Regions from separate parts of the Spirosoma flavus genome, predicted to be linked through region 1. Evidence: riboswitches for the same ligand, from Rfam matches in the RefSeq annotation. Region 1 holds a riboswitch; the other holds the start of a gene.
The links. Region 1 has a riboswitch for cobalamin ahead of metE (5-methyltetrahydropteroyltriglutamate--homocysteine S-methyltransferase). Riboswitches for the same ligand answer to the same signal wherever they lie in the genome.

Region 1 (15,330 bases):
GACACAACAAACAGTAAGAAAGGAGTGTTTGCCGCCCCTCTGGCAACAGGCCGCCCGACTCAAACAGGTAAGCTGTTTTGCTCGTTGTTTGGCTCCCATTACCTGTTAATAGGCTAGCCACCCCCTGGTTGGGCTTTGACAGCTCAGGCAAGCACTTTTTTGGCTACAACAAAGTCAAAACCAGCTACAACAGTTCTGACTTTACTGATGACTTTTGCTCCAGCAAAATCATCTCTCAATGAAAGCAATAAGAATTCACGAATTTGGCGGCACGGAAGTCCTGAAATTAGAAGATGCGCCAATGCCGGTTCCTGCGGCTGACGAAATTCTGGTAAAAATTTTCGCCAGTGGGGTCAATCCGGTTGACGGTGCTATCCGCAATGGCGGCAATGATGTATTAAGACCATTCCTGAAATGGCCCTTGATCGTAGGCTGTGATGCCGCAGGCATTGTGGAAGCAATGGGAACTGAGGTTACCAGCTTTAAAATAGGCGATGAAGTATTTGGCTGTCCAAACTTTCCAGGCAATGGAAGCTACGCCGAGTATGTGGCGGCAAAAGCAAGTCAGTTTGCCTTGAAACCTAAAAGCCTTTCCTTCAACCAGGCCGCTGCGGTGCCCTTGACGGCACTGGTTGCCTGGGCAGGGCTTTTTGAGCTTGGCAACTTACAGGCCGGGCAACGCGTTTTAATTCAAGGCGCATCAGGCGGGGTGGGTAACTTTGCCGTCCAGTTAGCTAAGGCAAAGAGGGCGTCTGTCATCGCTACTGCGTCGGCAGGCAATCTTGACTTTTTGAGCCATATTGGCGCTGATGAGGTGATTGATTACAAAACGCAACGGGTTGAAGACAGGCTGCACGGCATTGACCTGGTGTTTGATGCGTCGCCGATCCGGGATAATCAGCAGCGGCTGAAAAGCCTAAGCGTATTGAAGGAGGGAGGCACGTATGTAAGCGTTAATGTTGATGTTCCGTTTGATGAGCAGGTTGACCAAGCACTCGCCCAAAGACACCTTACCGGGAAGATGGTTGCCGGGCAGAAACATGAACATCTGGCCGAAATAGCCGCCCTGATTGATGCGGGGAAAGTAAAAGTTCTTGTCAGCAAGGTCTACCCGTTAGCGCAGGCTGCCCAAGCGCAGAACGAAGTGGCTACGTTTCATGTTTGCGGTAAAATTGTGCTGGAAGTGCAAACAGAAAAGTAGATGGTAAAAAGGGTCAAAACCATCGATGAATTTCATCGGCTACGGGGTTTTCCTAAACCTGAGCATCCGCTCATCAGTGTCGTAAAAGTCCAAAACGCCAGGCATTTGCACACGGATGAAGCTGAGCTTTTGGCGCTGGACTTCTACGTGATCGCTCTTAAACGAGTGTTTGACAAGAGCCGACTGAAATACGGGCAGCAGGATTATGATTTCAACGAAGGCATCCTGTCGTTCATGTCGCCTAATCAGGTGTTCGGCGTAGTACCTGGTAGCCAGGAAGAAGTGAAACAATTGGGTTGGGTGTTGCTCATCCACCCCGATTTTCTTTGGCATACACCGCTGGCAAACACCATCAGGACGTATGAATTTTTTGATTATTCGGTAACCGAAGCCTTGTTTCTTTCCGAGAACGAAGAGCTAACAATCCTTGGCATTATTGAGGCAATCCAACGGGAGTATCAGTCAACCCTTGATACCTTTAGTCAGGACATCATCCTGGCGCATGTAGACACGTTGCTTAAATACGCCGACCGTTTTTATCACCGGCAGTTCCTGACCAGGCGAAAAGCCAATCATCAGATCCTGCAACGTTTGGAACAATTGTTGGCCGCCTATTTCAATAGCGATGATTTGATGACACGAGGCTTGCCGTCCGTCCACTACATTTCAGACCAGCTCAATGTATCCGTAAGTTATCTGAGCCGGTTGCTCACGACGCTCACCGGCCAAACTACCCAGCAACATATACATGACAAGCTGATTGAGAAAGCCAAAGAAAAACTGTCAACAACCGAGCTTTCTATCAGCGAAATCGCTTATGCATTGGGCTTTGGTCATTCTCAATCATTCAGCAAGTTGTTCAAAACAAAAACGAACATATCGCCTTTAGCGTTTAGGCAATCGTTCAACTGAGAGGCCGTCAAGCTGTCGTTGAAAGGTTTCCAGATAGCCCCACTTAGGCAGATGTAAAGCCTAATGATGCGTCCCATGTATGAAGCAGAAGCAAAACGTTGCCTGAAGTGCCGTCTCAATAAATGCTGGATATTGTACGACCCGCCGATGCTTACTGGGGCCGTCAAGATCAAATCTTAGCCGAACGCCAAAAAACTAAACAGCTATCAATACTAAAACGACGGTAAAGCGGCCCACCGCTGTGGTCATATTTTTCAGAAATTAAAAAGTGCATAAAACCGCCTCTTCTCTTTTCACTGCTCCGGCAGCCCGGCCGCATTTGTCCACTTTCGGTTGATGATATACAGCTTTGCTAATCTGGAGGAGTTGCTGCCGTCTCAGAATTTTGTCCGCGTACATAAATAGTTTCTGGTCGCTATTGATAAAATTGACCACATCGAGAAAAACAGGATTCAGATAGCGGATCAACTCATTCCGATTAGTGATACGTATGCTGAGGCTTTTTTTACCCTGCTGAAAGGGTTTCAGTAGCAGGAAGTTGACTTTATTTTTTGCCCTCTTTCCGAAGAGTCACGGCTAAAACTTACGCGTCTTGTCCGAGTTTTAATTGCTTATTTGATGAACTGCACTGATTTCGGTGGGGATTGCCACAGTACGTTGACAATCATCCAGCGGCCATTTTCCTTGATTAGGTGCAGGTAATCAATCCCCCAAACCGCCGTCACTTTAGCCATCGCCGTTTTGTCGGCTACTTCAAACACATCGACCTGTCGGGGTGAATCGGCGTTGGCACGTTTGCCCTCTTTATTCCATAGTTTCGCCAGCCGGATCAAGGCCGGAAAGGGCATCTCCAATTGTTTCGAGTAACTACCTGTTCTCTGATCGAATGAAAAGCCACGTTTCTGAAGCGTCGGGTGTATACTCTGATAAGCCAGCGTCGTATCGACTTTGTAAAACGTATCGATGTAATTGAAGCAGGCCTGTCGAACGCCCGCAACATCATCGACGGGTGTTTGGGCATAAGCACTCGTTAGAGCAACACAGATCAGTAAATAGGCAAGACTGTTTATCATGGTTTTGATGCAATAAAGTTGAGGGTTATTCAGTACGTAAACTTTTTACAGGGTTGACAAGCGCCGATTTGAGACTTTGAAATGAGACCGTAATAAAAGCTAGTAGCAACGCCAGAGTACCAGCCCCTACGAACACCCACCACGGAATGGCAATGCGGTACTCGAATAGCTGAAGCCAACGATGCATAGCGTACCAGGCCATAGGAGAAGCAATCAGAATGGCAATGAAAACCAGTTTTAGGAAATCTTTGGTGAGCAACAGCACAATGCTGGCCACCGACGCGCCGAGCACTTTGCGTACGCCAATTTCTTTTCGACGTTGCTGGGCAGCAAACGTAGCCAGCCCGAACAGGCCCAGGCACGAGATCAAAATGGAAATGATCGTAAACGTGCGTACAATCCGCGACGTACGGGCTTCAGCCTGGTAGTTTTTCTGAAAATCTTCGTTCAGGAACGTATATTCAAACGGTTCGTCGGGACGTAACGATTTCCATTTCTGCTCTAGAAAACCCAATATGTTCGTCATGTCGGCAGTGTTGGCATGCACGATAATGTAGTTAAAACTGGGTCGTCGACTCAACATGAACGCATAAGGCGTAATAGGCTGGTGCAGGTCTTCATAGTGAAAGTCGTTCACTACCCCTACGATCTCAAAGGAAGTTGTTTGACCCTGCCAGTCGAAGTCCAGCCGTTGACCAATAGCTTTGGCCTCTGGTATCTGGAACTTGCGTAACGTAGCTTCGTTGACGATGAGTCGGTTCGCTGTATCACCCGGAAACTGGCGCGAAAACAAACGGCCCTGCTTCAACTGGAAACCCATGGTTTGCAGGAATTCAAAATCGATGCGATTGGTGCGGATGTCCTGTCCCTGGGTAACGCTTTGGTCAGGACGGTGAAATACCATATCGCTCTGGTTAGCAATGCCGGGATAGAACTGAGTCCCGGCGGCTGATACCACCTGATTATTTCGCAAAATTTCGCTTCGAAAAGCGGTGTAAGCCGCGCGCGACTCACTACTCCGGAAGGGAATGGCAATCTGCTGATTCTGCGTAAAGCCCAGCGGTTTATCACGCAGGTAGTGCATCTGTTTCTGAATGATAAACGAGGCCAGTACCAGACCAACCGATACCATAAACTGAAATACGACCAACCCACGACGTAACGCTACGGCCGACAGCGAATTGCTAAACTTACCTTTTAACACCTTCGCCGGGTCAAATAATGACAGATAAAAAGCCGGATAACTGCCTGCTAATAAACCCGTCAGCAAGGCCATTCCCAATAAAGCAAATAGAACCTGTGACTCAAGCAATTCGCTAACCAACAGGGCCTTACCGGTGAGTTGATTAAACATCGGCAAGAATAAAACACCCAGCGCCAGCGCAATCAGAAATGCCAGGAACGTAAGTATGATTGATTCGCCCAGAAACTGCCACACAAGCGCCCCCTGCTGCGCCCCCATTACCTTCCGAACACCCACTTCGGCTGCCCGTTTGGCCGAACGCGCCGTTGCTAGGTTCATGAAATTAATGCAGGCAATCAGCAGGGTAAATAGGGCAATCGATCCCAGTATATAGAGGTAGGTAACGCTATTGGTCGGCGTAACCACCGACTGGAAATTTGGGTACAGATGCAGATCGGGAACGGGCACTAGAAACAACTGCCGATCGAAACCCACTGATTTGAGGTCAGCGCGAGCGTATTTTTCGATAAAGGAGGGCAGCTTCAGGGTTAATGCCTGGGGGTCGGTATTGGGTAGTAGCCGCAGATACGTCAGAAACATATTGTTATTGGCAAAATCCGGATGCCCTTCGCGCAGGTAGTTTCCCATTTCGCCTGCGGCAAGGGGAATAAAAAACCGAGCGTCGATATGCGAATTGGTTCTGGTGTTTTGGTACACCCCCGTCACTTTAAATTCTTCGCCCATACCCGCTTCACCCCCGATCCGAACGAACCGGCCCAACGCCGACGTCGTGCCAAACAACTTAGCCGCCACCGCATCTGACAATACGACCGAATGCGGGTCTGTCAGGGAGGTTCGGGGATCGCCTTCGGTAAAGGCATAGGTAAACAAATCGAAGAAGGTTGAATCGACCTGATAGCCTTTCGTTTCGTAAAAAGACTGCAACGGCTTTCCCGGCTCACGCACCTGGAGCAACGACTTTTCATCGGCGATGTATAAGCGAGTCATCTGCGCGATCTCTGGATATTCAGCTTTGAGTGCTGGCCCATAAGGCGCAGACGCCATCGAAAACTCCTGTCCCGTATTCTGGCCAATTGTCGCCCGTGACCCCACCAAATACAAGTTCTTGGCATGTTGGTGGTACATATCGAACGACAATTCACTACGTATGTACAGCATCAAAAGCAGGCAGCAGGTCATGCCCAGGGCCAGCCCAAATACGTTGATGGAAGAGAATGATTTGCTTTTAATCATGTTGCGCCAGGCAACTTTGACATAATTGAGTAACATCGTCGAGCTAAGGGGATTGGGTTGGGAATAATCATTCGTCTGTTGGGTACTAGACAAGGCGAAAGGGCGAATCAACCGCAGAACCGCCCATGCATACCGCCAGTGGGCGTCCCGTACACCGACGGTCTTCACCCAGTACGTGTACATTTCGAGCAGATCGCCCTGCAACTCATCTTCCAGGCCAGGTGGACTGAACTGGGTCAACAGCCAGTTGGCCCAGCGGGGTGGCCTTGGATTTTGTTTTTCATCATCCGTTAAGCGCCCCATAGCTGTAAAACGGGGGTAGGAATTTGCTGCCACAGCTGGTTGCGCAGATGCCGACACTCGATCAGCGCACGCTGACCGGCCGTCGTGAGGGTGAACAGGCGTTTTTGGCGACCTCCCCGCTCGGCAGTAGCACCACCCATCATTGACGAAACTAAACCCTTCTCCTGAAGCCGTTGCAGGGTGGTATGGACCGTAGGGAAGCTGATGCTACGGGCCATCTGTTGGTCAATTGTTTGAGTAATCAAGGCGCAATAAGCCTGCTCTTGTAGAGCGGCCACTGTCAGTAAGACAACTTCCTCTAGCTCCCCTAAAAAGGCTCTTTTCATAGCGAAAAAGGATTGAAATCGCCGTTATATCTTCTTTCGTCAGCTTAGTACTATTAATATAGACTTTGTCGTACAAATACTCGGCCAAACTCTTTATCTAGGCTTGTACTCATTTCCAAAGCTGTTTTGTGGAATTAATAGCTACAATTTTGTCCAAAAATGGACAATTAATGTACTATAGCGGACAGCTCATTGATTGTTTATCTGGTGGTGAATTGTTTCTGGAAGTGCAAGCGCTTTCATCTAGAAATCCTTTGTCTCATGAATCGCTCCCAGTTGAGATAAAGTAGGTTTTATAAGTCAGCACGTAAAAGGGATGGAAATCGATTTTCATTCCAACTATTGTCGTACACTGGGAATCTTTTAGGCAAAGATCAACGATATGAGAGCCAGATTATTCCTACTTGTAAGCTTATTGTTGAGCATAGGCTCTTGTCAAACAAAAGAGGCCCTTGCCCCCCGCTGCGCTAGTGCTGGAGCTTTAGTTAAACAGGTTAAAAATACCAGCGGTGTGGTTTATTACGATTCCGCTCAAAGCAGCTACTTTATTCGGGTCCCCAATAGCTTTGATTCCCATGATCTGGGTTACACTTGTAACTTAGCTACTGACTTTCAAAAACCAGGTTTGAAAGTCAACTTCAGCGGTACTTATTACCAGAGTGATAAGCAACTTGGCTTTGTCGCAGGTGACAAGAATTACTATTTATTCCTTCTTTCCATTCAAGAACAATAATGCGTTCATCCAGCGTGAGATGAAGGTTCTCAGAAAAGGCTCCTACATGAGACGAGAGAGTATATAAAAATCGGCCGTTTGGCGAGATAAACAAGTTATGGACTAAAAGTTAACATTATAGGAGTTTTTGTTCTCGCTCATGACAAAGGTACTATGGGTGCTTCCAATGCTGGTCACCGAGCCAAGTTTATTGAACACAAAGTCCTGATAGTGTTTCATATCTCTCGCATAAACCTTCAATAGAAAGTCAAAATCTCCTGAAATATTATAACATTCAACTACTTCCTTCAGCCCAACAATGTCGGTCACAAACTCATGACCTATATGCTTATCGTGCTGTTTCAGCTTGATATTACAAAAAATGATTAATCCATAGCCCAGCTTCTCGGCATCTACTAAGGCGATGTATTTTTTAATGTAACCGCTTAGCTCCAATCGCTTTACTCGTTCAAAAACCGGCGTATGCGTTAGATTCACCCGATCGGCTAACTCTTTAATAGTCAATTTTGAATTTTCTGCCAGTAATTCGAGTAACTGTCTGTCTATTTCATCCAGTTTTTCCATAGGATAATTATCTGTTGGTAATGAAATATATCCTTCTAAAAGAATAATTATCTATTAATGAAACGAAAATAGATAATTATTCTAAAATAACCGAATTAAATTAGATATTGAATCTTGATTTATAGCTTTGTATGGAATTTTAATCCCCTTACAGGCTTAAAATAATCGTTCTTTTCTATAGCAACTGGAATAGGTTTTCGATGAAAGTCGGAATGTAGAGGGAATCGTGTGAAAATCACGAACTGTCGCGCAACTGTAAGTAACGTACCCTCTGTCGTCTCATGCATGTCCACTGACTGATTTAGAGTTGGGAAGGACGGACGCCAGGTTACAAGTCAGGATATCTGCCTATATCAGCTGGATAATGTTTTCGCGGAATAAAACACGTAGTCTGACCTTTTTACCTGAACAGCTATACAAATGGCTGCCACTGTATCTGTGTGTCCTTCCCGGAGCCGCTGTCTCGTTTAGCAAAGCACGTTCAACTGTTCTTTACCAAACAAGTAACGATAATGCGAACTCAGAACCTGGGCTACCCTCGGATTGGTGGACAACGACAACTCAAAAAAGCCTCTGAACAGTATTGGGTAGGCAAAATCGACCTGACGGCCTTAAACCAGGTGGCCCAAACCATTAAGCAGGAAAACTGGCAAACCCAACTGGAGGCGGGTATCGATCTGATCCCCTGCAATGATTTTAGTTTTTATGATCAGACACTGGATATGAGCCTGTTGCTGGGGGTTATTCCTCAACGGTATGCATCACTTTCAGCTAAAGTAGACGAGAAGGGGATCGCTGATCTGTATTTCGCGATGGCTCGTGGCTACCAGAAAGAAGGGCTGGATCTGACGGCCATGGAAATGACGAAGTGGCTGGATACGAATTACCATTATATCGTTCCCGAATTTACGACCGATCAGGAATTCACCATTTTCCACGGAAACGTATTTGACGAATACAACACAGCAAAACAATCCCTAGGCTCCAAGGCCAAGCCTGTGCTGGTGGGGCCCATCAGTTACCTACTGCTGGGTAAAGAAAAAGAGCCAGGTTTCGAACGCGTTGATCTGATCAGTAAACTGATTCCGGTATATATCGAAATTATTAACCGGCTGAAAGAATCAGGGGCTCAGTGGATTCAGTTGGATGAACCTTTCTTGGCGCTTGATCTGTCGAAAAAAGAGAAGGACGCGTTTAACGATGCTTATCGTACGCTGGCTGACCAAGTGAGTGGCGTTAACCTGCTAGTTGCCACATACTTTGAAGGCCTACTGGATAATACGGCTTTAGCTGTGAACCTACCCGTTCAGGCCTTACATATTGATCTGGTTCGCGCCCCTAAGCAACTAGATGAAGTGCTGGCCTTGATTCCTCAACAGCTTCAGCTTTCATTGGGTGTTATTGACGGACGTAACGTCTGGAAAAACGAATACGAGAGATCATTGAGCCTGATTAATAAGGCCGTTGAAAAATTAGGTATTGATCGTGTGATTGTGGCACCATCCTGCTCGTTGCTACATAGTCCGATTGACCTTGACGGGGAAACTGCACTGGACCCAGACATTAAAAATTGGATGGCCTTTGCCAAACAAAAACTAGCTGAAGTTAGTGAACTCAGGCAAATCGTTGAAGGGGCCCAGGAGTTACTGGATGCCAACAAAAAGGCGATTGCCAGTCGCCGTTCTTCGGAGAAAGTGCATAAGCAAGTCGTGAAGGATCGGGTTGCCGCCATTACTGATTCTGACGCAACGCGTAGCAGTGCGTTCCCAATCCGTCAGCAAATTCAGCGCAACCGCTTCCAACTGCCTTCGTTCCCAACAACGACGATTGGCTCATTTCCCCAAACGGATGATATTCGGCAGCTGCGGGCCAGTTTTAAGAAAGGTGATTTGACCCTGGAGCAGTATGAACAGGCCATCGAGCAGGCTACCATCGAGACGATTCGCTGGCAGGAATCTGTAGGGCTGGACGTGCTGGTTCACGGTGAATTTGAGCGGAATGATATGGTTGAATACTTCGGCGAGCAACTCGAAGGATTCCTGTTTACCCAAAATGGTTGGGTTCAAAGCTATGGCAGCCGGTGCGTAAAACCACCCATCATTTATGGCGATGTAAGCCGCCCTTACGACATGACCGTACGCTGTATTACATTCGCGGCCGCTCAAACGGCAAAATATATGAAGGGTATGCTGACCGGTCCGGTAACGATTCTGCAATGGTCTTTTGTACGCGACGATCAACCCCGTGATGTCACCACGAACCAGATCGCTTTGGCGATTCATGATGAAGTGCTGGCGTTGGAAGCTGCCGGTATCGGCATTATTCAGATTGATGAAGCGGCTATTCGGGAAGGGCTACCCTTGCGAAAAGCCAAGCGCCCTCATTACTTGGATTGGGCCGTGAAAGCCTTCCGGGTAACGGCCAGCGGTGTTGCCGATAAAACGCAGATCCATACCCACATGTGCTACAGCGAGTTTAATGACATTATTGAACACATTGCTGCCATGGATGCTGATGTGATCACCATCGAAACGTCACGCTCACAAATGGAATTGCTGCATGCCTTCGCTCATTTTGAGTATCCCAACGAGATTGGCCCCGGTGTTTACGACATCCATTCGCCACGGGTTCCCAGCTCGGAAGAAATGATTTCGCTTTTAACCAAGGCCGCTGACTTACTACCGGCCCGAAACTTGTGGGTGAACCCAGATTGTGGGTTGAAAACGCGGAAATGGCCGGAAACCAAAGTCGCTATCGCGAACATGGTTGCTGCTGCTCAGCAGGCCCGGGAGCAAATCAGTACCGAAAGCGTCCTTTACTAGGAGAAAGGCGGGCGATACCGCCCGCCTTTCATGATTTAAAAAGTTATCGATGGTCATTTATGTTACACGCCGGGAAACCTTCAATGCAGCGCATCGGATGTACCGGGAAGACTGGAGTGCTGAAGAGAATAAAGCGGTATTTGGCAAGTGCGCTAATCCTAATTGGCATGGACACAATTACAACCTGTTTGTTACCGTCAAGGGGGAGATTCGTGAATCAACCGGGTATCTGATCGATTTGACACGGCTTAAAGTGATTATATAGGATCAGGTGATTGAAAAGCTCGACCACAAAAACCTCAACCTGGATGTGGATTTTATGCGAGGTAAAATGGCGACAACAGAGCTGCTCTGCATTGGGATTTTTAATTAGCTGAAAGCACCGATCGAAAGGAACCAGGGGGTTTATCTGCATTCGGTCAGGTTGCATGAAACCGAAAATAATTCCGCCGAATATTTTGGGGAGTAATTTCGCCAATCGTCTGAAGCCTAAAATCATAACTTAAGTACCCGCATGTTTTTAGAAAAGATTAAATCTGGCGAGTCAGGCGTGCTGCTCTACGGTATTACGCCACCCAAAGCCAGTACCACGCCTGAACGCGTGGCCGAGATTGCCCAAAAAACAATTGACCGGCTGGTAGGCTTGGATATCGATGCGCTCGTGGTCTATGATGTTCAGGATGAGTCGGCCCGAACAGCCGAAGAAAGGCCCTTTCCCTTTATCAATGCCCTTGATCCAATCGAATTTGCCACCCGTAATCTAGGGCCTTTACCCCTACCGAAAATAATTTACCGTCCTGCTGGGAAATTCTCTGCGGGCGAGCTATCGGATTGGTTGGAAGAACTACATAGCCACCAGTTCTATCCCATTTTTGTGGGTGTACCCGCACCGGATTCTCCCATCAAAACGAGCCTTACCGAAGCCTACCACCTGTGGAGCAAACACCGGGATACCTCCGTTATCGGTGCGGTTACCATCCCGGAACGGCATCAAGTACTCCATGATGAGGATGTCCGGATGTTGGACAAGATGAGCTGTGGGGTATCGTACTTTATTTCTCAATGCGTTTTTAATCTTGACTATGCTCAGCAGGTTATCGCAGACCTGGCACACCGATGTAACAGGCAGCGCGTAAAACCGCCAACGCTCATTTTTACACTTACCGCCTGTGGATCGGCCAAAACCCTGCATTTTATGGAGTGGCTAGGCATTCACGTACCAGATGAATTGCAGGAAGAACTGAAAACATCGGACGATATTCTTGACAAATCGGTGAAGATATGCCTCGATATTGCTGCTAGCTTGACGACCTACTGCCTGGAGCGGTCTATTCCTTTCGGGTTCAATATTGAAAGTGTGGCCATTCGCAAAGCTGAGATTGAAGCGTCGATCTATATGGCGGATGAAATTGGTCAGATGTTAAAGGAGAAAGGGGTTAGACAGTCAGTGATAGACTATCAAGTGATGAATGACAACCAACTGTGATCAGCTAGTCAGGCTGAACAGTAGGCTTCATTAGCCGAGCAGATTTTTACCTTATTTTACTTTCACCATGTAGCAGAAGACGATACCGTTTATGTCTAATGAAAGGAATGGAACAAAATGCGTTACCAAACATGAATCGATTAGCTGCCCGCGTTGCCAGCGACGCTTCGAGTGTAGAAGGCCATCACCCGAATTCTGAATGGACATTAATCACCAACCTGATTCCCTTGCTGAGCGGATAGCGTTGGCTGAGACCCGCATTTTTAAGGCCGTTTTTCCTAATACGACCAATCATTACGATACGTTGTTTGGTGGAACTGCTATGCAACTAATGGACGAAGTTGCTTTTATTACAGCCACTCGATTTTCTCGCAAGCGCATGGTGACGGTTTCGTCCGATAAAATCAACTTTACTCAGCCAATTCCTGCGGGCACCATTATTGAATTGGTTGGAAAAGTCGAACACGTGGGGAATACTAGTATTCGGATCGGAGTAGAAATTTACGTGGAGGAAATGTATGCGCTAGAACGACATCGGGCCATTCACGGTTCATTTACGTTTGTGGCTCTGGACGAGAATCGAAATTCCATCCCCGTGTTGTCTTGAGATACGAAGCTGCTATAAATTAACTGAAGCGTTCTTATAATAGATTTACTTGCTTAGTAATAGGGTGGAAGATTAAATGATCAAGCCATAACAATTGATTCAGTTATTCTCCAAAAACGCTTTTTTTAAGAGACACTTGATTTATTATTTCCTCTAAGCAACTAAATCTCTCACTCAAATTCCGAGGAACTAGCCCCTTTGGTACTTACTTATATAGTTATAACATAAAAAGCAGACGAGCACTACCCGTCTGCTTTTCAGCTTTTATCCACACCATATGAAGAAAGCACTACCATTGAGCGTTTCCTCGGGTTGTGAGGGAAAGTACGTGAGTTATTGATAGACTAACTTCATTTGTATCTGTGATTTTACTTAACGGTGGTGAAAAAGAAAAAAGCCGCCGGAATAACTCCAGGCGGCTGTGATGCGGCAATTATTTGGAATTTACTTCTTCTCCAGAACCTGTTTCATGAGGGCTTTCAATTCATCAATCTGGGACTGCTGCTGCTTGATGGTCTTCTGTTGCTCAATGCTGTACAGCGTCAGTTCTTCAATCTTCTCCAGCAGTTTAGCATCCATCTTCGCTACGTCGACGCCTTTTTCAACCACTTCTCTGGCTGATGGAATGCCCGGTAGGTGCTCATGCTTCTGAATGTACTGTTCAACCTCAGACAATGGCTTGAGTAAGTAATTTGGCTTAAATACGTAATCGCTCCAGTCACTCGTGTTCTTGACCGCTACTTTGACTTTCTCGGTCAGAATACCATCCTCCACAAACAGTTTATAACCCGATGGCGTTCGTGCTACGTTACTGCCAATGATCACTGCGTCGTTTTGGGTACTTTGCAGAAGCGAGCCTTTGCGCTGCCACAGTGATTCACTCACGCCTTCACGTGCTGAGCCGTTCATACTAGCTAGTACCACATCACCCTGCTCGTTGACTGATAAAAACTTGGTTTGATTGAGGGCGGTGGCGGGCGAGGAATTGTTGAGGTTGGTAAACCGCAGACCCGACTGGTTGGCCGTGCCCTTTGTGATCTCCAGGGTGTTGTTGGGAGCCGAGTTGCCGATACCCACTTTAGCCCCGGGTGCGCCTAAAACCACCGCATTGCTAACGGTGACGATGGCGTTGACGCCGATGGCGGTGGAGTTGTTGACTGTAGGCCCGTTCGTACCTGCTCCAAAGCCGATAAACGTGTTATAATTGCCTGCCCCGTTACCCGAGTAGTTGGCTGCCCGGCCGATGTAAGTGTTGTTCTGACCAGTAGCGTTGCCCAGTCCGGCTCCATCGCCAATAAAGGTGTTGCCCAGACCAGTGGTGGTATTGCCGCCTGAGCCATTGCCGATGAACAGATTGTAAGACCCGTTACTTTGACTTCCGGCTGCGTTGCCCATAAATAGGTTGCCAATGCCCGTGGTGTTATAGAAACCTGCTTGGTAACCAATAAAGACGTTATTACTAGCGGTGCGGTTGTAATAGCCCGCACGGGTGCCTAGAAACACATTGTTGGCACCACTCGTATTGCTATACCCAGTCATATTACCCACAAACACGTTGGCCTCTCCAGTCGAATTATTGTATCCGGCTGTATTGCCTATATAGGCGTTATAGCCGCCTGAATCGTTACCATGGCCAGCTTGTATTCCCAGGAAGATATTATAGCTCCCCGATTTATTGTACGAGCCAGCCGAAGTACCCATGAAAATATTCAAACTTCCTCCACTGGCATAAGCACCGGCTTGATAGCCCACCATCGTATTCGATGCGCCCGTGGCTAGACTAGTCCCGGCTCGTGACCCAATAAACACGTTAGCCCCGCTAACCGTCATAGATCGCCCGGCACCAGCGCCTACAAACGTATTGTTAGGCCCGCTGGTCAAACTCAATCCCGCTTCAGCACCAATAAATGTATTTAGGTAACCCGTATTCGTGTTGCGCCCTGCATCTACGCCCACAAAACTATTCCTATACCCTGAGGTGAGCACCACGCCTGCATTGTAGCCAACAGCTACGTTTCGATCTCCTGTCAGCGTAGCTGCCCCAGCGGCCCCTGGCCCTACCAGCGTGTTAAAGGTGCCATAAGAATTCGTGTTGGAGTTATTGCTACTATTAGCTACATAGTTGCCCTGGGCCAGCAGCAGGGTAGGCAGAACCAGTAGCAGGAAAGTGGAAAAGAAGTGTTTCATCGTAAGGAAATAGTTTAGTAGATGAATAAACGTTTGGCAATTGACTCAATGTCAGCAGATAAAGCGAAGGTTTGCCTAGATTTTAATCAATCTTTTGAGCGAACGGTAAAGCAAAAACGCCAGCCCCAGTAGAGCCAGCGTTTCGTATAGACGTTGCGTTCTTTCGCTTTAATTCAACCAGCGCACATGATTATAATACTCGGCTGAGAGGACCACCTCGTACTGGCCTAACTGTTCATAACCCTAGTATACATAATCAAATCACCAGACATCAAGCCCGCGTAAGAGTTGCTTAACCTCACGAACCCGCCGACGCGGAATCACGACCTCCTGCTTAGTACCGCCCACCCCGAACTCCACCACCAGTTGTCGGGTCTCGTTGCGATGCCGGCCCACAATCAACCCAGGATCAACCGCCAGCTGCTTGCTCAGCCGCACCAGGTAGGGAAAACGCTGGCAAATAGTGCCCAGGGTGATGGCCGACAGGTAGTACCCCCCGTTGTGAAAATGCACATGGGTGTAGTTGCCTTCGGCCAGCGCCCAACTCACCTGGGGCTGACTATGGGGTTGATGAGTTTTTAAATAGGGCGTTGGTTTCATAAGAATTGACCGAAGGCAGGAGGTTAACGTGCTTATAGTTTTAGTTGGGGGCAGTAACTGTAGGAACCGTTGCTACAGT
Region 2 (15,330 bases), on a different contig from region 1:
AACTCGATGAGCTACTGGTTGTAATTACCGAAGATGTAACCAACCGGAGAATCAACGAGGTGCAGATTCAGCAGACAGCGGAGTATCTACAGGCCGTCCTCGACAGCTCAATCACGTCCATTTGTTTTCTGAAGCCCGTTCGCAACGAGCAGGGCGAGATAGCCGATTTTAACATTGCTGTTTGCAACAAATTATTCGCCCAAAATCTCAATCTTCCTATCCAGCAGCTTTTTGGGCAATCGGTGCTGAAAATAGCCGATAAGTTGTGGCACCAGGAAACGCTCACCAATCTGCGCCAGGTATTAGAAACGAATGAATCCTTCTACGAAGAGTGGTATTCGCCCGATAACGCCCAGTGGATGCTTCACACACTCGTCAAATATGACGATGGCGTTGTGTTAACCGGGCAAAATATAACAGCCCTGAAAACGGCGGAAGAACGACAGGAAAATTTGCTGAACGAACTGGAAAATTCGAACGAAAATATCCAGCTATTGACCCAACTTCGGGTGCAAATTCGGGAGCGGGGCGAGTTTCTACGTAGTACATCGCACGACTTGCGTGGTAACTTTGGTATTATTCAGGGGGCTGCCAGCCTGCTTGATTTAGCCAATTCTGATGAGGAACGTAGTCAGATGTTATCGATGCTCAATCGGAATCTGAGGCAGGCTACACAAATGCTCACTGAACTCCTGGATGTTGCTCGCCTGGAGTCTGGTCAGGAAAAACGTAATTTGGCTACCGTCGATGTCGCCAGATTAGTCAGTGAGATTATCGAGAGCGCCCGTCCACTGGCTAATCAACGTGGCCTCTGGCTACGAGCCGAAGGTGATGAAAGCCTCCTGGTAGAGACAGATCCCGTTAAACTCCAACGTATTGCCCAGAACCTGATTTTGAACGGATTGACATATACACAAACGGGAGGGGTAACCGTTCGGTGGGAAGACTTCACCGATACGTGGCAACTTACGATTGAGGATACGGGCGATGGCCTGCCAGAATCGGGTCACACAAAGTCGGGAGAAGGTATTGGTTTGGTCATCGTACGTCAGCTATGTGATTTACTGGAATGCCAACAGGAAGTCGACAGTAGTCCTGAAACGGGTACTCGTTTCCAGTTATCGTTTCCGAAGAAGTATTGATCAGGACTAGCGCGGAGAAGTTATAGAGTTATAAAGTCGTAAAGTTGTAGAGTTCTCATTATAACCGTCAACTCTACAACTCTGCAACTTTATAACTCTATAACTTTACAACCCAGCAACTTTAAAACCTTTGCGTGTGTCCGGACAGCGTAACAGCGTCTTGCCAATAGTGACGGAGCGATGCCAAGCATTGAACCCATTGGTTGAATCCGTTAGGTTTTACTATAAACGAATTGCTGTGCAGCCCATAGGATTGCATGATATCAGCCTGATCGTCGGAGATGCTGAGCATGACAACCGGAATTTCCTGATAAACGTAGTGCGTTTTCAGAATTTGCAATACGTTCAAGCCAGCTTCGAGTTTGGGCAGGTATAAATCCAGTAAAATTAATTTAGGTAACGGTCCGCTACATTCCAGGCAATCTTCCAGATAATCGAGTGCCTGAACTGCATTTTTACGCCAGATAGGGTCAACTTCGGGGAAAACTTTTTGCAGAGTCCACTCAATCATGAACCATTCATCGGCATTATCTTCGATGACCAGCAGTTTATTTTGTTGTACTTGTTTGGTTAGAGGACTCATTTTTCGAAAAAAGAGGGTTTGAGAATCTGTTTAATCTTCTAAATAGCACTGTCTGTTACTCCTGAATAAAGCCGACGTAGCGTTTAATTCAGCATCTGATCCTTTGTTTGATTAATTGTCATATTCCTTAAACAAAATATTTATTTAGTTGCTTATCTATTATAGGTAAACCATCTTCCGTCATTATTTTTCCAATTAATACTAGTAAATCAATAGACATAGATAACTTAGTATCACTTTCCCCTCAACTTATGACCTATATGAATAATACTGAGCAAACACACCGAAATTTCGCCCGGGCAAAAATGCTGGTCATCGAAGACAGTGCTGACCACTGGCAGCTTTTGAAAAAGGCAATGCAGCAGGTGCTTCCTGAAGTAACGCCCGTACACGCCCAGACTGCCGATCAGGCCATGCATTTACTTAGTGAATGGAGTATGCAGGAGTGGGAGCTACCAAAGCTTATTTTGCAGGATTTGTATGTGCCAACTCGCGATGCAGGCTGGCAGTTACTGAACCAAATCAAAAGATTACCTGCGGCCAGCAGCCGTATCCCGGTTGTTATTCTGAGTTCATCCAGTTCTCGGGACGATATCGAAGAAGCATACCTTTTTGGCAGTGCGTCGTATTTAATCAAACCCATTGATTTTCAGGGCTGGATCAGTTTCTTTCAGGAATTACGGGCCTACTGGTGGGAAACCGTTTCGTTGCCGCCTATCCACTTTTCGTAATAGTCAACGTTTACATCACGCGACCGACGCCATAGAAACTGTATTTGGAAGGGCTACTACCCGCAACCAGAACTGACAGATCCTTTCCAGCACGCTTTCCACGACCGGATAGCCACCAGACAACGTAATAACGGAGTTTGCCTGATGCTGATACCCGTTAATAATGTGCTGATCGGCCGGCGACACGATCAGAATAACTGGAATCCGACAAAGTGATTTGTCTGCCTTTAACCGTTGAAGTGTACGCAAGCCTTCCAGCATCGACGTTCGGGTATCGATAAAAATCAACGATGGGTAATCGCGGAGCATCAGTGGCTTCAACAAATCAGGCAAAGACGTACTGCTTTTGGTCATATGCAGTTTATACCCGAACTTTTTATTCGTGACGATCTGGTTCAAAATCGGCATCAGGCCCTCGTCTTCCGTCGCCAGGAATACAAACGCACTTGCGGTTTTCTCGCTGACCAAATTTGTTGTTTCAGCGTTTGTTTCGCGAAGGATGCCGCCAGAATTATTTATTTCGGCCTGTCGTTCCAGTAAATCAATCACTGTTTGTAACCGACGACGGCTAACCGGGAATACATCACCCGTATCCAGGTAAACCTTCCCCGACATTTTCCGGCGCGGAGGCTGATAAAGTTTAGTAATATATGCCGGGTTGATCAATGCTGTTTTATGGACCCGGATAAAATCGGGCAATAATGTTTCAAGGTAGCTGATCGGCTTTGCCAGCAACCTTTTTTCTCCGTCCCGAAAGTAAACCCAACTATAATTGTTGGCTCCTGACAGATAATTGATGCGCTCAGGGTGAAGCAGCGTCGGTTTGATAATACTCATAGAACTTGCTGGCTACGTAACACACAAGAGGACAACGGCTACGTATATCTTAGTGCGACTGTTTCTTTTCAATCTAAAAACGTAACACGGCTACTCCGACTAAGTTTTATTCACCCGGCTGACGTATAAATTGATGAGGAAACGGCCCGAAAACGGTACAGTTTCAAGCTGTTCAGACCCACCATTACAAACCTTGTGACGTGAGGTCGGTTATGCTACCATAGAATGGGAAGCCGAACAGGCCACTCGTGATCCGGCTCCCGGAATATACTCAGAACCATCAACGTAGTAAACTTACATGCACTTATCAACCTCAACTAAAACTCTCCTTTGGGCCGCAGCCGGGGTGGTTACGCTGGCTTCCGTCAGAGCCGTACTGGCCCGAAAACGTAAATTCGATTTCCGTGGAAAAACGGTAGTTATAACCGGAGGCTCCCGCGGCCTTGGCCTTGAGCTGGCCAGGCTATTTATACAGGAAGAAGCGAAACTTGCAATCTGTGCGCGTTTGGAAGGAGAACTTGCCACTGCCCGGCAGGAATTGGAACAGCTGGGCGGTTCAGTATTTACGCAAGTTTGTGATATTACCGATAAAATGCAGGCTGAACAATTTATTCGATCTGTTCAGCAGGAAGTGGGTCCAGTGGACGTATTGATAAACAATGCGGGGGTTATCAGCGTAGCGCCTTTTGAGCACGTTACGGAAGATGATTTCCGGGAAGCGATGGACACGCATTTCTGGGGGGCCTTCCACCTGATCAACGCAGCCCTGCCGCAGATGCTGGAGCGGGCCAAACGAGGGGAGTCGTCGGGACGTATCGTTAATATCTCGTCGATAGGTGGCAAAATTTCGGTTCCGCATCTCCTCCCCTACTCGGCCAGTAAATATGCGCTGGTTGGCTATTCGGAAGGTTTGCGGGCGGCTCTACAGAAATACGGCCTCTACGTAACAACTATCTGCCCCGGCCTGATGCGTACTGGCAGTCCACGTAACGCTACGTTCAAAGGGCAGCATCGCAAAGAATACGCGGCTTTTAAAATTGGCGATTCAATACCTTTGTTCACCATGAATTCGGAGGATGCCGCTCACGAAGTTCTGGAAGCCTGCCGGTATGGTGAAGCCGAACGTCTTCTGGGCGGACCCGCTAAACTTGCCAGCGCCATTCAGGGCGTAGCACCCGGCCTGTTGTCCGAAATCATGGGTTTCGCCAATACGCTTTTGCCCAATCCGGGTGGCATCGGCGAATACCGGGCATCCGGCGCTGCCAGTGAAACCCCGTTATCTTCGTCTTTTTTGACCAACCTTACTGACCAAGCTGCGGAGAGAAACAATGAGATTTAACGTAACACAAGAGGAAATCCGCGCTACGTTACGTTAAATCCTGATACCAGAATCCGCTATCCCAACCGCCCTCAGACGAATACGTTCGCCGAACGATTTCGCCTTTCACAAACGGAATGGGCGACGAAAATATAGGGCCATCGTACACAAACGAATGATATTCCCCATTTTCACCGCAGGGATCGACGGTTTTGGGCAAGTCTTTGAGCAAGTCCAAGTTGAGTTCGCGACCAACAAAATCAGCTGGCAGTTGTTTTTCATTGACGCATACCAGCACCGCCCGGAACCCCAGATCAACAAATTCGTGAATCAGTTCAGTCGTGTTACGTTGCCAGAGCGGAAAGCTGGCTTTCAGATTCACCTGTGCTAGTTGGGCTTCGCGATACTGGCGCAGATCGTCCAGAAAAATGTCGCCAAAAATGGCCGTTGTAATGTCCTGTGCTGCAAATTTCTGTAGCATTTCGGCCATTCGAGCGTTGTAAAGTTCCATCGATACGTCGCCGGCCAAACGTAGCATTTCTAACGGAATCTGTAGCCGATCTGCCTGTTTTTGAAGCAGTTCAATACGAACGCCATGCATACTTACCCGTTGATGCTGCTCATTCACTGACGTTAGTAGCGACGTAATGTTCCACTGCCCCGACCGTAGGCTATGATACAGAGCGAGGGCCGAATCTTTGCCCCCGCTCCAGTTCATAATGGCCCGATCGCGACTCATCGAAAATAAAAGCCTGATGGCGCAATTTCGGCCTTTACGGAGTCGATCAACGTACCACCTTCATCGTACCGCACTACGTATCCCGCCTGCTTATACGACGGAACGACTGCCCCATAAATCACTTTCGTTTGCGGATCAACACCCAGCGCATTAAACGAACGGGCGATTTTCTGCATGCCCGACGCTGTGCTCGAGCTGGTATCAAGCCGGTACGTTCTGCCATTCAGCGTGTAGTAAAAAGCTCTTCTATCAGCGTTGAACGTAACATTGGCTGGTGCAGACGCAAATGTCAATCGCTTGAGTGTGGCACGGGTGGCAGGCTCAATCTGAAATAAATCTTTTGCGGCCAGTATCCAGAGCTTCCCATCGGCGTCAAGCCCGATTGGTTCCGGCGTTGCAACAAAATCGATCCGTTGCTTCACCTCGTCGGTATTGGCGTCGACAATTAGTAGGGTTTTATCTCCGCTGTAGGTAGTGCTGCCCACAAACACCTCCGTTCCGGCCAGCACCATGCGTTCGGCTCCTTTCACGGCTGGTATTTTCTTTGTGACTTTACTGGCATTCAAATCAACAACAGCGATATAGCCCGGATCTTTGTAGAACGTGCCTTTCGAGAAATCGCCTGATACGTCCCAGCAGCTAACGTAGGCCCGATTTGGCCCAACCTGAATCACCTGACGCGGATTTTCAATATCCGGCGATTTCAGCGTAAAGCGCGTTTTAAAATTCGGAGACTCAACTACTTCTACCTTGTCCTGCCCGGCCGTGCTATTATCAACCAGAATCAGCCCTTTGCCGCTTATATCAGCATAGCCCTGAATACCACCGCTTAAGGTCATAGTAGGATTAGAAGTCCTGAAAATATCGGTCAAAATAGTCTGGCTACCGCGCGGCAAAAATGAAACCGTACCGTTATTATCGCTGAAGTTACCCGAGTTCAGGATAAAAATACCTGACTCATAAGGAGTTGGTTCCGGATCAGACGTTTTACAGTTCCATACGCTCAGCGCCAGTAAAACCAGAGCCAGTCCTTTTGTCGATTGCTTTTTCATTAGGTATTAGAAGGAAAATTAATAATCAGATTGAGCGCCCAGTTACGTCCCGGAAGAGCATTCCGTTTGGCGCTGATGGCTAGCGTATCAAATACGTTGTTTGCCTGTGCCTGCACCCGAACCGGCACCGGGCCAAGTTTCATGAAATGCTCCAGCAATACGTTCGTCAACGTAACACCTTTGAAAAACTGGGTATTGTCGAACGTAACGTAGCGCCGGGAGGTCGTTTGCGCTTGGATGGTCAGCCGCGTTTTGGCGCGTTGCACATAGGCGTTGAACGTACCGGTATGCACCGGAATATAAACCAGTTGTTTACCGACTACGTCCTGCGCATACGTATCATACACCCGTTCCTGCGACGCCCGCGTGTAAGCATATCCCGTCCGCAAACCCGCCTGCCAGCCATTTCGTGCATAAGTCAACGTAGTCGTGAATTCCAGCCCGCGTGCCACGACCAGTTGCAGATTTTCGACATGGTAGTTTTTAGCCGGGTTCCAGTATGCCCAATCATCGACGCGATTATGGTACGCGGTGGCCTCGGCAGTTAATTTTAGTTGATCGGAGAACGTAGCAGTTGCAGCCAAGCCACCTTCTATGTTCATACCACGTTCCGGTCGCTGGTCAGGATTGCCCAGTACGAGCCAGTATCGCTCATTCAACGTAGGAACGCGATAGCTATAACCAATTGAACCTTTGGCAATTACATTCCAGATGCTATGTTGAATCAGTTTATATTCTACACCCAGTGAAGGGGTCAAAGGCGGGTTGAAGCGTGTAACAAACGCCTGCCGAACATTAGCCGATACCAGCCAGCGATTGGTCTGGAGACGTAGCAACGCGTATAAATCCTGTCGATTTTCGGTAATTAATCCGCCACCATAGCCATCCGTTCGCGTGCGATAATGCGACCATTCTCCACCAACGCGCAGATTTAGATTGACGGATTGATGGCCCGGCCAAAGATTAAATTCCCGTTCGACACGACCAATAAACCGGTCCGTTTCGGTATGACTTGGGTTTGAGAAATCTTCTTTGGCGTAATCAATCAGATCGCGAATCCAGCCCAGTCGAATGCTCAGCTGATTGGCTTCATACGTAGTAAGAAAACGAGCCGATTGCGTGCGGGTACGTTCGCGCGCAATGGTGTCCTGCGGGGCGATAATTAGGTCATTATCAGTCAGCCACGCATTGACTGAAATCTGTTTCCCGCTTTTGTGGCGAAAGAATAAATCCTGAACCAGCCCGCGTTGCGCCGTTGTCGATGGTTCGACGAAATAGCCGCTACGTTCCTGGTAAGGATATTTATTGTTGAGCTGATGCCGATATCCAAACGTTCGTCCAGAAAGCTGCCAGTTTTCGCCCAGTTTGGCACCATACCGAATCCCCAATTGCGTCTGGTAATTCTGAAACGACGCCAGTTGCTGACCTAACGTAACACTGAATTTCTGTTTCCAGTTAGGCGCACTGCTCAACAAAACGCTCCCCCCTACAGCATCAGAGCCTACTACGCATCCACCCGCCCCATACTGCACCGATAATCGGTCGAAACCAGCTACGGGAAGTGTTGAAAAATCGGTTTGCCCCAGGTTCGGCTGGTTGATGTTGATGCCATTCCAGAGTACAGCCGTGTGGTTCGCCGATGTACCGCGAAACGAAACCGTTGCCAACTGGCCAGAGCCGTAATTTTTGAAAGCCAATGGCGTATTGAACGTCAGTAGATCAGTCAGTGAGCCAAACTGAAACTGGAGCAACGTAGTAGAATCGATACGTTGAAGTTTCTGCCCGGCAATGAACCGTTCGGGCGCAATGGCACGTACCGTCACCGCCGACAGCGACACCACCGAACTCGTCCGCAACGTATCGTTTTGCGCCACGCTACGTTGCCCGGCTCCTAAACCGACAAACAGGCCCAATACCCACCACCGAAGGGCTTGCATTTCACAGTTGATGTTAAAAAGTGTGTCGAAACCAGTTGGTTTCTATCGACACGCGGTTGAGATGTTTCCTCCGAACAGCAGAACAGCGGATGATCGTCGGCAGGTCTCCTGACTCATCACATCGGTCCGGGCCTTCCCGCACTGATAATCAGCACAGTGACCATGTAGAGAGAACCGAAGTTGTAATGTAGGATGTAAGATATATGGTGTATAATGTATGATGGCTAAACCTATCGCCGTCTATCATATATTATACATCATACTTCATACATTATTCATTACAAAATGATTTACAGTTGCGGGGACAGCGCTGGGGTTGCACCAACTTCCCTTTTAAGCCTTGAAAGCCATCTCGAAATGACATCAGGCACCGAAAACTAAGCGCAAAGGTAGCGTTATTTGCAGAATATCTTAACAATCTGATTTATGAATCCATCGCTCTGGTCGCTACGTGGTCAACGCGCGCTTGTTACGGGCGGCACTAAAGGTATCGGCGAAGCCATTGTTTCTCAGTTCCTTGAGCTGGGAGCATCTGTGTTTATCGTCGCTCGCGACAATACATTACTTCAGCAGAAATTAGCGGAATACCGAGAACAAGGCCATACCGTGGAAGGCATAGCTGCCGACGTGAGTCAGCCGAACGTAGCGGCTCAGGTTATCGAAGCTGTTACTAATACGTGGGGAAATCTCGACATTCTGGTGAACAACGCCGGTACGAACATTCGCAAACCCACCGCCGATTACAGTTCCGCTGATTATGACGTAGTACTGAACACCAACCTACGCTCGGCTTACGAAATGACGCAGGCTGCTTATCCGCTCCTAAAATCGTCGGATACGGGTGGGCGGGTTATTTTTGTTTCGTCGGTGTCGGGATTGGCAAGTACGAGCAGTGGATCGCTTTACGGCATGACTAAAGCCGCGCTGGTGCAACTGACTCGAAATCTGGCAGTAGAATGGGCTGGCGATGGTATCCGGGTCAATTCGGTAGCGCCCTGGTACATCAAAACGCCCCTGGCCTCGCCGGTGCTGAACAATCCGGAGAAACTGGCGGGTATTCTCAAACGAACACCCATGAACCGCGTTGGCGAACCGGAAGAAGTCGCATCGGTAGTTTCATTCCTGAGTATGCCCGCTTCGGGTTACGTCACCGGCCAAACAATTGCCGTTGATGGCGGTTTGATGGCGTGGGCGTTTTAAGCGTTAGAAGTTATAAAGCACCGTTTTTATCGTTTAGACCGACTGACGGAATGATAAAAACGGTGCTAAAATAAGTGAACGCTTACACGCCGGCCACCATCGCCTTCATTTTGGCCATCGCGGTTTGCGTGACGGTTGCGGCATCCTGTGCGTAGTAGTTTTTATTGAATACTTCCAGCGACAGAATAATAGGCTGGTCGGTGCGCTTGATGATCTTGAGCGTTTCCTTGATTGGCGCGATGCCGTCGCCGGGAAAAACACGGTCGGCATCGGTGATTTTTTCGCGAGGAAAATCCTTTGTGTAATCGTTGACGTGGAAGATTTCCATCGCCGGTTTACCGACCAGTTTTAAACTTTCAACCGGCGTGCCGCCTTTGTAGAGGTGATAAATATCGAGCAGTACCCGCGCCGATGGATGTTTGCTTTCGATGGCCACAAACATAACTTCGCTCAGCTTGCTCAGATTTGGCGAAAAGCCCCACAATTCCAATTGGGGTACGACGCCCGTTTTGTCGCCTATTTCCAGAATGGCCCGGTAGCGTTCGGCAGCCTGGTATAAGTCTACTTTAGCGCTTCCCGGCGTTTGCGCCCCGATGGGGGGCGTAGCCACACGTTTACAACCAACTTCCGCCAACATTTCCATTTCGCGCTTCATCTGGTCGAGACCTTTCGTGCGGGTAGCTTCATCGTCTACAATCCAGGGCGCAAATCCGATAGCGTTTTCCACTTTGATACCCGTGTCAGACAGCACTTTACGCGCATCGGCGGCCGTAGCACCCGATTTCAGGTACGTTTGCAGGGTTTCAATCCATATCTCCACCGAACGAAAACCCGCTTTAGATGCCACTTCCAGTTCTTTCACAAAGCCAAGTTTATGACCCCGAATCGTGCTCATATTCAGGCACAAAGTAAATGGAGCGGCAGCAGTTGGGTTAGCTGAGGGCAAAGCCGACGTTGACGTAAGTGATGCACCAGCGGTGACCGTCAGGGCGGTTAGGGCTTGGCGACGGGTTACGGATTGAGCCATAAAGCAGGACGAATAATAGCGAAAGCGATTTTCCCCAACAGTGAGGAGGTTATTGATTTACGCAGACAAAAACCAAAAATCTGGCTAAACTACTGCTTCAAAGCAAGGGATCGTTCACCTGCGTATCGAACACGCCCGTCAGTACGCGCCCGTTACGTTTCACCTGTACCCAAATCCGGTAATGCCCCGCCCGAGGAAACGCATACGGAAACTCAACCATGTTATTGACTTTCATCGCATGATCCATACCGGGCATTGCGGCCGCCAATAACTTATTTTTTTCGGTTTCAGGCAGCGTTTTCAGCTTCTGTACGTAGGCGTCGATGCTGTCGCGGAATTGAACGGCGTTGGGGTAATGAAACGTCCGCGACGTATCGGCAATCCGTCCCACCATTGATCCTTCGGCCGCCATCGAATACGTACCGACGGGGTGAAGATGGATATATACCGACCCGTCAGAACGTAGTATGGCGGCATGGCCGGGCATTCCCAGATACGGTTCCAGTGCAGCCGCTTTGCCCTTTGCATCAGCAACGGCGAATTTCAGCGTATAGAGTTTGCCTGATTCCAGTATTTGACTCGGTTTATCCATCCAGAGCATCGTTGACCCATCTTCCAACGTAACGCTGGCCCCGGGTTTCCCGCAAACCACCATGTCGTTATCAAGATGCGGTACGTTTACGGCATTGGCTTTCACGCCCATCGGTTCGGTAACGAGCCAGCTATCGTCTGGGTCGGAAGGCTTGGCGTTGGCAGCTGCTTCGGCGCTGATCTTCAAAAACGGTACGTCGATGGTGTCGGTTAATGTTTCGGTGAAGCCGCTCCGGTATACGACATCTGAATAAACCAGGTATTTCCCTCCCGGCAGCATTGTTGGCAAAGAAGCATCATAATTTAACGTATCGCGCCGGTTTGGGTGCAAGTGCGCGAATGCATCTAACCCCGGTATCCGCACTACAAACGTATGCATCAGCTTTCCGTGATCGGGCAGCAGGTAGCTGAAAAGCCGTTTTTGCTGATTGCCCGCTTTGGCTGTATCGAACTGAATAGTGAGCTGCCGTTGGGCATCAGCGATACGCACCGACGTATTGATTCGAGCTGGCTTATAAAGTTGTTCGCTCTTATATTCCTCAGCCGTACTGTTCCACCACGACCGCCAGCCGGCCATAATTAACGTAACGGTAACCAGTCCGATAGCCATACCAATGAATCGTTTACGACGTAACGCAGTTGTTACCGGCTGGCCGGGCGACGTAATCCCGTCTGCATTGCTGGCTCCGATAATTGTAATCAGCATCACAATTAGCAGCAGGCCCATTGCCGCCAGGCCCCAGCCTGTTCCGGCAGGCATATCACGCATAGCGGTAGCAATGGCCACTACCGGCACTACCACCTGTTGTTTTCCGTCGGGACCGTCGATGCTTATTTCTACACTCGATGAGCCCGAATCCATCAACCACAAATCGCCCTCGTAGCGGTTCTGGTCAACGTGTGTTAGAACATCGTGCGTGGGTGCGCCTTTGTCACCAGACCGGAAATAGATAGGTCGCGCACCAATTTCGCGAACGCGCCCCTGTTCGACAAAGACCGTCACTTTCGCCGTTCCAGGTACTACGTCGGGTGGACTAACGCTAATCAGAAGCTGGTATTTACCGACCTTCTTTTGAACGATAATACCCGAACTACCAACGTGCGCCGTGGCAATAATTGAGTACGTGAATGAGACAATAAATGAATAAAACAGGACGTACCATTTTATTCGATTGCTATTTATAATCGAGGACATTCTAGTTTTTTGTTTCAGTTCTTATTGGAAAATTTACCGTGCTATGCGTTTCATCCAGTTACCCCAGTAGAGGCCGACGCGGGCGGATAATGTGGCATAGAGAAGCGATTTGGCAAAACCCATCCAGAAATCGGCGGACGATTGCTGATACCAGGGAGCAAATTCAAAGCGGTATTTCCAGTCCGGCGGGCTGTCGTAGGACCAGGAATTCGACAGAAAGAAACCGTTACGTGCGTAAGGCGACGTCTGCAAAAATTCGCCAAATGGCCATTGAACGGCGAGTAGAATCAACATAAACACCACACCATAAATTAAAGCTAATACCCAGTCGTTCAACTTCTTTTTCCCGTTCGTGGGGTTTTCGAAACGATGCATCAGCCAGTCAAGCGCGAAAGCGGGCACAATGAGCAGCATCGGAAAATGAAAAGGCTGGTAGTGCGTAATTGGATTCAGCACTGGTCCGAGCCGGGGCGTAGCCGAAAAGAAGGGAAGGATCCAGCTTGGCAACAGGAGTGCCAGCATGTACAGTCCGGCGATAATGGTTATTGGCCAACGTAGCAGCGACGCCCGACCAACCGCCAGCAGATAAAACGGCAGTACGATTGCCGCCGTAGCGTAGTATACCGAGTTATGCGATTCAAATTTCCCCATCGACTCCGAGGCCATTGAAAAGAGCATAGCCAGCAGCAGAGCAGCCGCAACCGCAAACAGCCATTTCAACCGGGTGGCACGGGGGCCATCGAGCAACAATTCGGCTTCGGGCAGGGTGCGATACTGATTCTGAAGGGCCAATACACCCACCATCGCACCAAATTGCACCGTCATGATACCGATGGCCAGAATGGTATGCGGTGGGGTTAAAATCTGAACGTCAAGGCCATACGTATTATGCCACCAATCATCGAAAGGAGCCGACGTTAGCATCATCAGCGCCCCCCACACGCAGAACATGGCCCCCAGTGGCCCATAAAAAACGCCCCAGAAGGGAACGGCCTGGGTTCGGCCGGGATGATTTCGGGAAAAGGTCAGGTTCAGAATTTGGTAGGCAGAAAAAAGCCCCGCGACAATGGCACCGACATAAATTACTACGTGCGGAGGGGCCAGTAGACCATCGCGGCCAATGCTCATGTGCCACATGATGTCCCAGAGCAGGCCCATGACCACACAAAACGAGGAAAAAACAACAGCGTAGATGTAACTCTGAATGCTTGGAAAAGAGGAAGAAACGGCTGGGCGCATTTTTGGAACGAATTTGGCTATTCAAAATTAATGATGCTGGATCAGACAAAAAGGTTGCGTTCTATTAATCGGTAATATGACCTGCTGAATTAGCAAAAAAACTTACCCAACCGTTTGCTACGTTCAGATAGTACGTTTTGGGTTCTCTGATTCAACGGAACACGAATCAACTGATTTCTAGCGTTATTTGCATAATTATTCCCATAATACAGTCATATTACCATGCTACGTTTAAAAGCGTCTTTTCGGGTTTCTTCACTTACACTCACTTTATTACTGCTCGGCATAACCCTTTTTATGAGTGGCTGCGTACCTGATTTTCTGCTTTCTGATCCCGATTGGGTGGAAATCGATGCCGGAGAACACGAGCCGAACCCGAAACGCAAAGTAGGTATTACGATTGCTCCTACTGAAATCACCGCCACCGTTACGTTCGATAGCAGCTGTATTTACGACATTGGCCAAGCCGATGCCGACGACTGGAATAAAGTCATCGGTATAGGCTTTGTTGGTTCGAAAGATCAGGACATTACGACTGGCGTACCTCCGCATCAGGTCGATGGCGCACGGGTTGGCTGGCGCTGGAATCCGACGCGGAAACGTATCGACTTGGGCGCGTATGTGTATGTCGGTGGCGTACGTACCGACTTTAAAGTGGCTGAAGCTGCGATTAATACGCCGACCAAAATGACCATCAAAATCGATTACGACCGCAAAGTCTATCAGATTCTGGGCGGCAAAACGATTCCGTTTACCCACAACAAGACCTTTGGCTACAACACAGGATTGTATTTCGGTGGCAATCAGCCCGCTCCGCACAAGATTCGCGTAAAGATTGTCGATTAATTAAAGGCCCCGACAGGCTCTGGCTGTCGGAGTCGCGTCAGCGACTAATTATGTAGCTACAAACCATCCGGCAACTCCGACAGCCGGAGCCTGTCGGGGCCTGTTAGGTACGTAGCAGCTCCAGTTTTATATCTAGACGCAGGAATAAAGAGTAATACTTCGGTAAAAGACTCTTTTTTCTGCGTCTTTTCTTTTTTCCCAAGATGACTATTTCTCCCTTTGACATCATTTTGCTGCTGGGTACGGTGCAGGGATTTATCCTCGCTACGTTGCTCTGGACAAATAAAAAGGGACGTCAACTCTCGAATCGGCTGCTTGCTACGTTGATTGGCTTATTGGCGATGATGAGTCTGGCGGTGGGTTTTCCGCAAACAAACAGATTGGTTGGCCTCACGTTCGAATTGTTGCCGTTTATTATGGCGATGCCCATTGGGCCACTCATCTATTTTTATAGCCAATCAATGCTGGACGCTTCATTCCAGCTCGGCAAACGCGAACGACGCCATTTTTACCCGGTTATTCTGGACATGGGCGCAAAAATTATCGGCTGGGTATTTATCGCAGGGCTGATTTTAGGCTTTTTCGAGCAGAAATCAGGTCCTTTCTGGGGATACGTTATGGATGAATACAACGCTTACGTCGACATTCCTCGATGGGCTTCAGTAACGATTTACTTATTTCTGACAAGACGGTTTTTGAATCGATACGAGACTTCCGTTTCGAGCGCCAACTATCCGCAACTGCGCTGGCTTCGGCAGTTCGTTCTGGTGTTTCTTGTCTTTCAGACCATCTGGCTGATTCACCTGATTCCCTACATTTATCCGGCCTCGCGATATCCTTTGCTCGACCTGTTTGGCTGGTATCCAATTTACATTCCGATCACCATACTTATT

Region 2: it holds a riboswitch for cobalamin, as region 1 does, so the genes downstream of both, ACYVF1_RS00420 (TonB-dependent receptor plug domain-containing protein) here and metE (5-methyltetrahydropteroyltriglutamate--homocysteine S-methyltransferase) in region 1, are expected to answer to the same signal.

What each region holds. Positions count from the first base shown of each region.
Region 1 covers NZ_BAAGZL010000008.1:224,994-240,323, reverse strand. The annotation lists gene ACYVF1_RS29640 (NADP-dependent oxidoreductase) at 239-1,201, shown strand; gene ACYVF1_RS29635 (helix-turn-helix domain-containing protein) at 1,202-2,113, shown strand; gene ACYVF1_RS29630 (nuclear transport factor 2 family protein) at 2,725-3,186, opposite strand; gene ACYVF1_RS29625 (ABC transporter permease) at 3,212-5,926, opposite strand; gene ACYVF1_RS29620 (PadR family transcriptional regulator) at 5,914-6,252, opposite strand; gene ACYVF1_RS29615 (hypothetical protein) at 6,635-6,985, shown strand; gene ACYVF1_RS29610 (Lrp/AsnC family transcriptional regulator) at 7,088-7,549, opposite strand; cobalamin riboswitch at 7,724-7,915, shown strand; gene metE (5-methyltetrahydropteroyltriglutamate--homocysteine S-methyltransferase) at 8,062-10,371, shown strand; partial or broken gene ACYVF1_RS29600 (6-carboxytetrahydropterin synthase) at 10,421-10,744, shown strand; gene ACYVF1_RS29595 (methylenetetrahydrofolate reductase) at 10,886-11,857, shown strand; gene ACYVF1_RS29590 (acyl-CoA thioesterase) at 12,057-12,464, shown strand; gene ACYVF1_RS29585 (autotransporter outer membrane beta-barrel domain-containing protein) at 12,909-14,651, opposite strand; gene ACYVF1_RS29580 (LytTR family transcriptional regulator DNA-binding domain-containing protein) at 14,913-15,251, opposite strand.
Region 2 covers NZ_BAAGZL010000001.1:106,458-121,787, reverse strand. The annotation lists gene ACYVF1_RS00455 (PAS domain S-box protein) at 1-1,142, shown strand, start outside; gene ACYVF1_RS00450 (response regulator) at 1,264-1,725, opposite strand; gene ACYVF1_RS00445 (response regulator) at 1,986-2,456, shown strand; gene ACYVF1_RS00440 (LytTR family transcriptional regulator DNA-binding domain-containing protein) at 2,472-3,293, opposite strand; gene ACYVF1_RS00435 (SDR family NAD(P)-dependent oxidoreductase) at 3,592-4,632, shown strand; gene ACYVF1_RS00430 (Dph6-related ATP pyrophosphatase) at 4,661-5,350, opposite strand; gene ACYVF1_RS00425 (YncE family protein) at 5,347-6,402, opposite strand; gene ACYVF1_RS00420 (TonB-dependent receptor plug domain-containing protein) at 6,402-8,339, opposite strand; cobalamin riboswitch at 8,421-8,729, opposite strand; gene ACYVF1_RS00415 (SDR family oxidoreductase) at 8,766-9,539, shown strand; gene ACYVF1_RS00410 (sugar phosphate isomerase/epimerase family protein) at 9,622-10,566, opposite strand; gene ACYVF1_RS00405 (hypothetical protein) at 10,664-12,352, opposite strand; gene ACYVF1_RS00400 (hypothetical protein) at 12,386-13,591, opposite strand; gene ACYVF1_RS00395 (hypothetical protein) at 13,814-14,437, shown strand; gene ACYVF1_RS00390 (helix-turn-helix domain-containing protein) at 14,641-15,330, shown strand, end outside.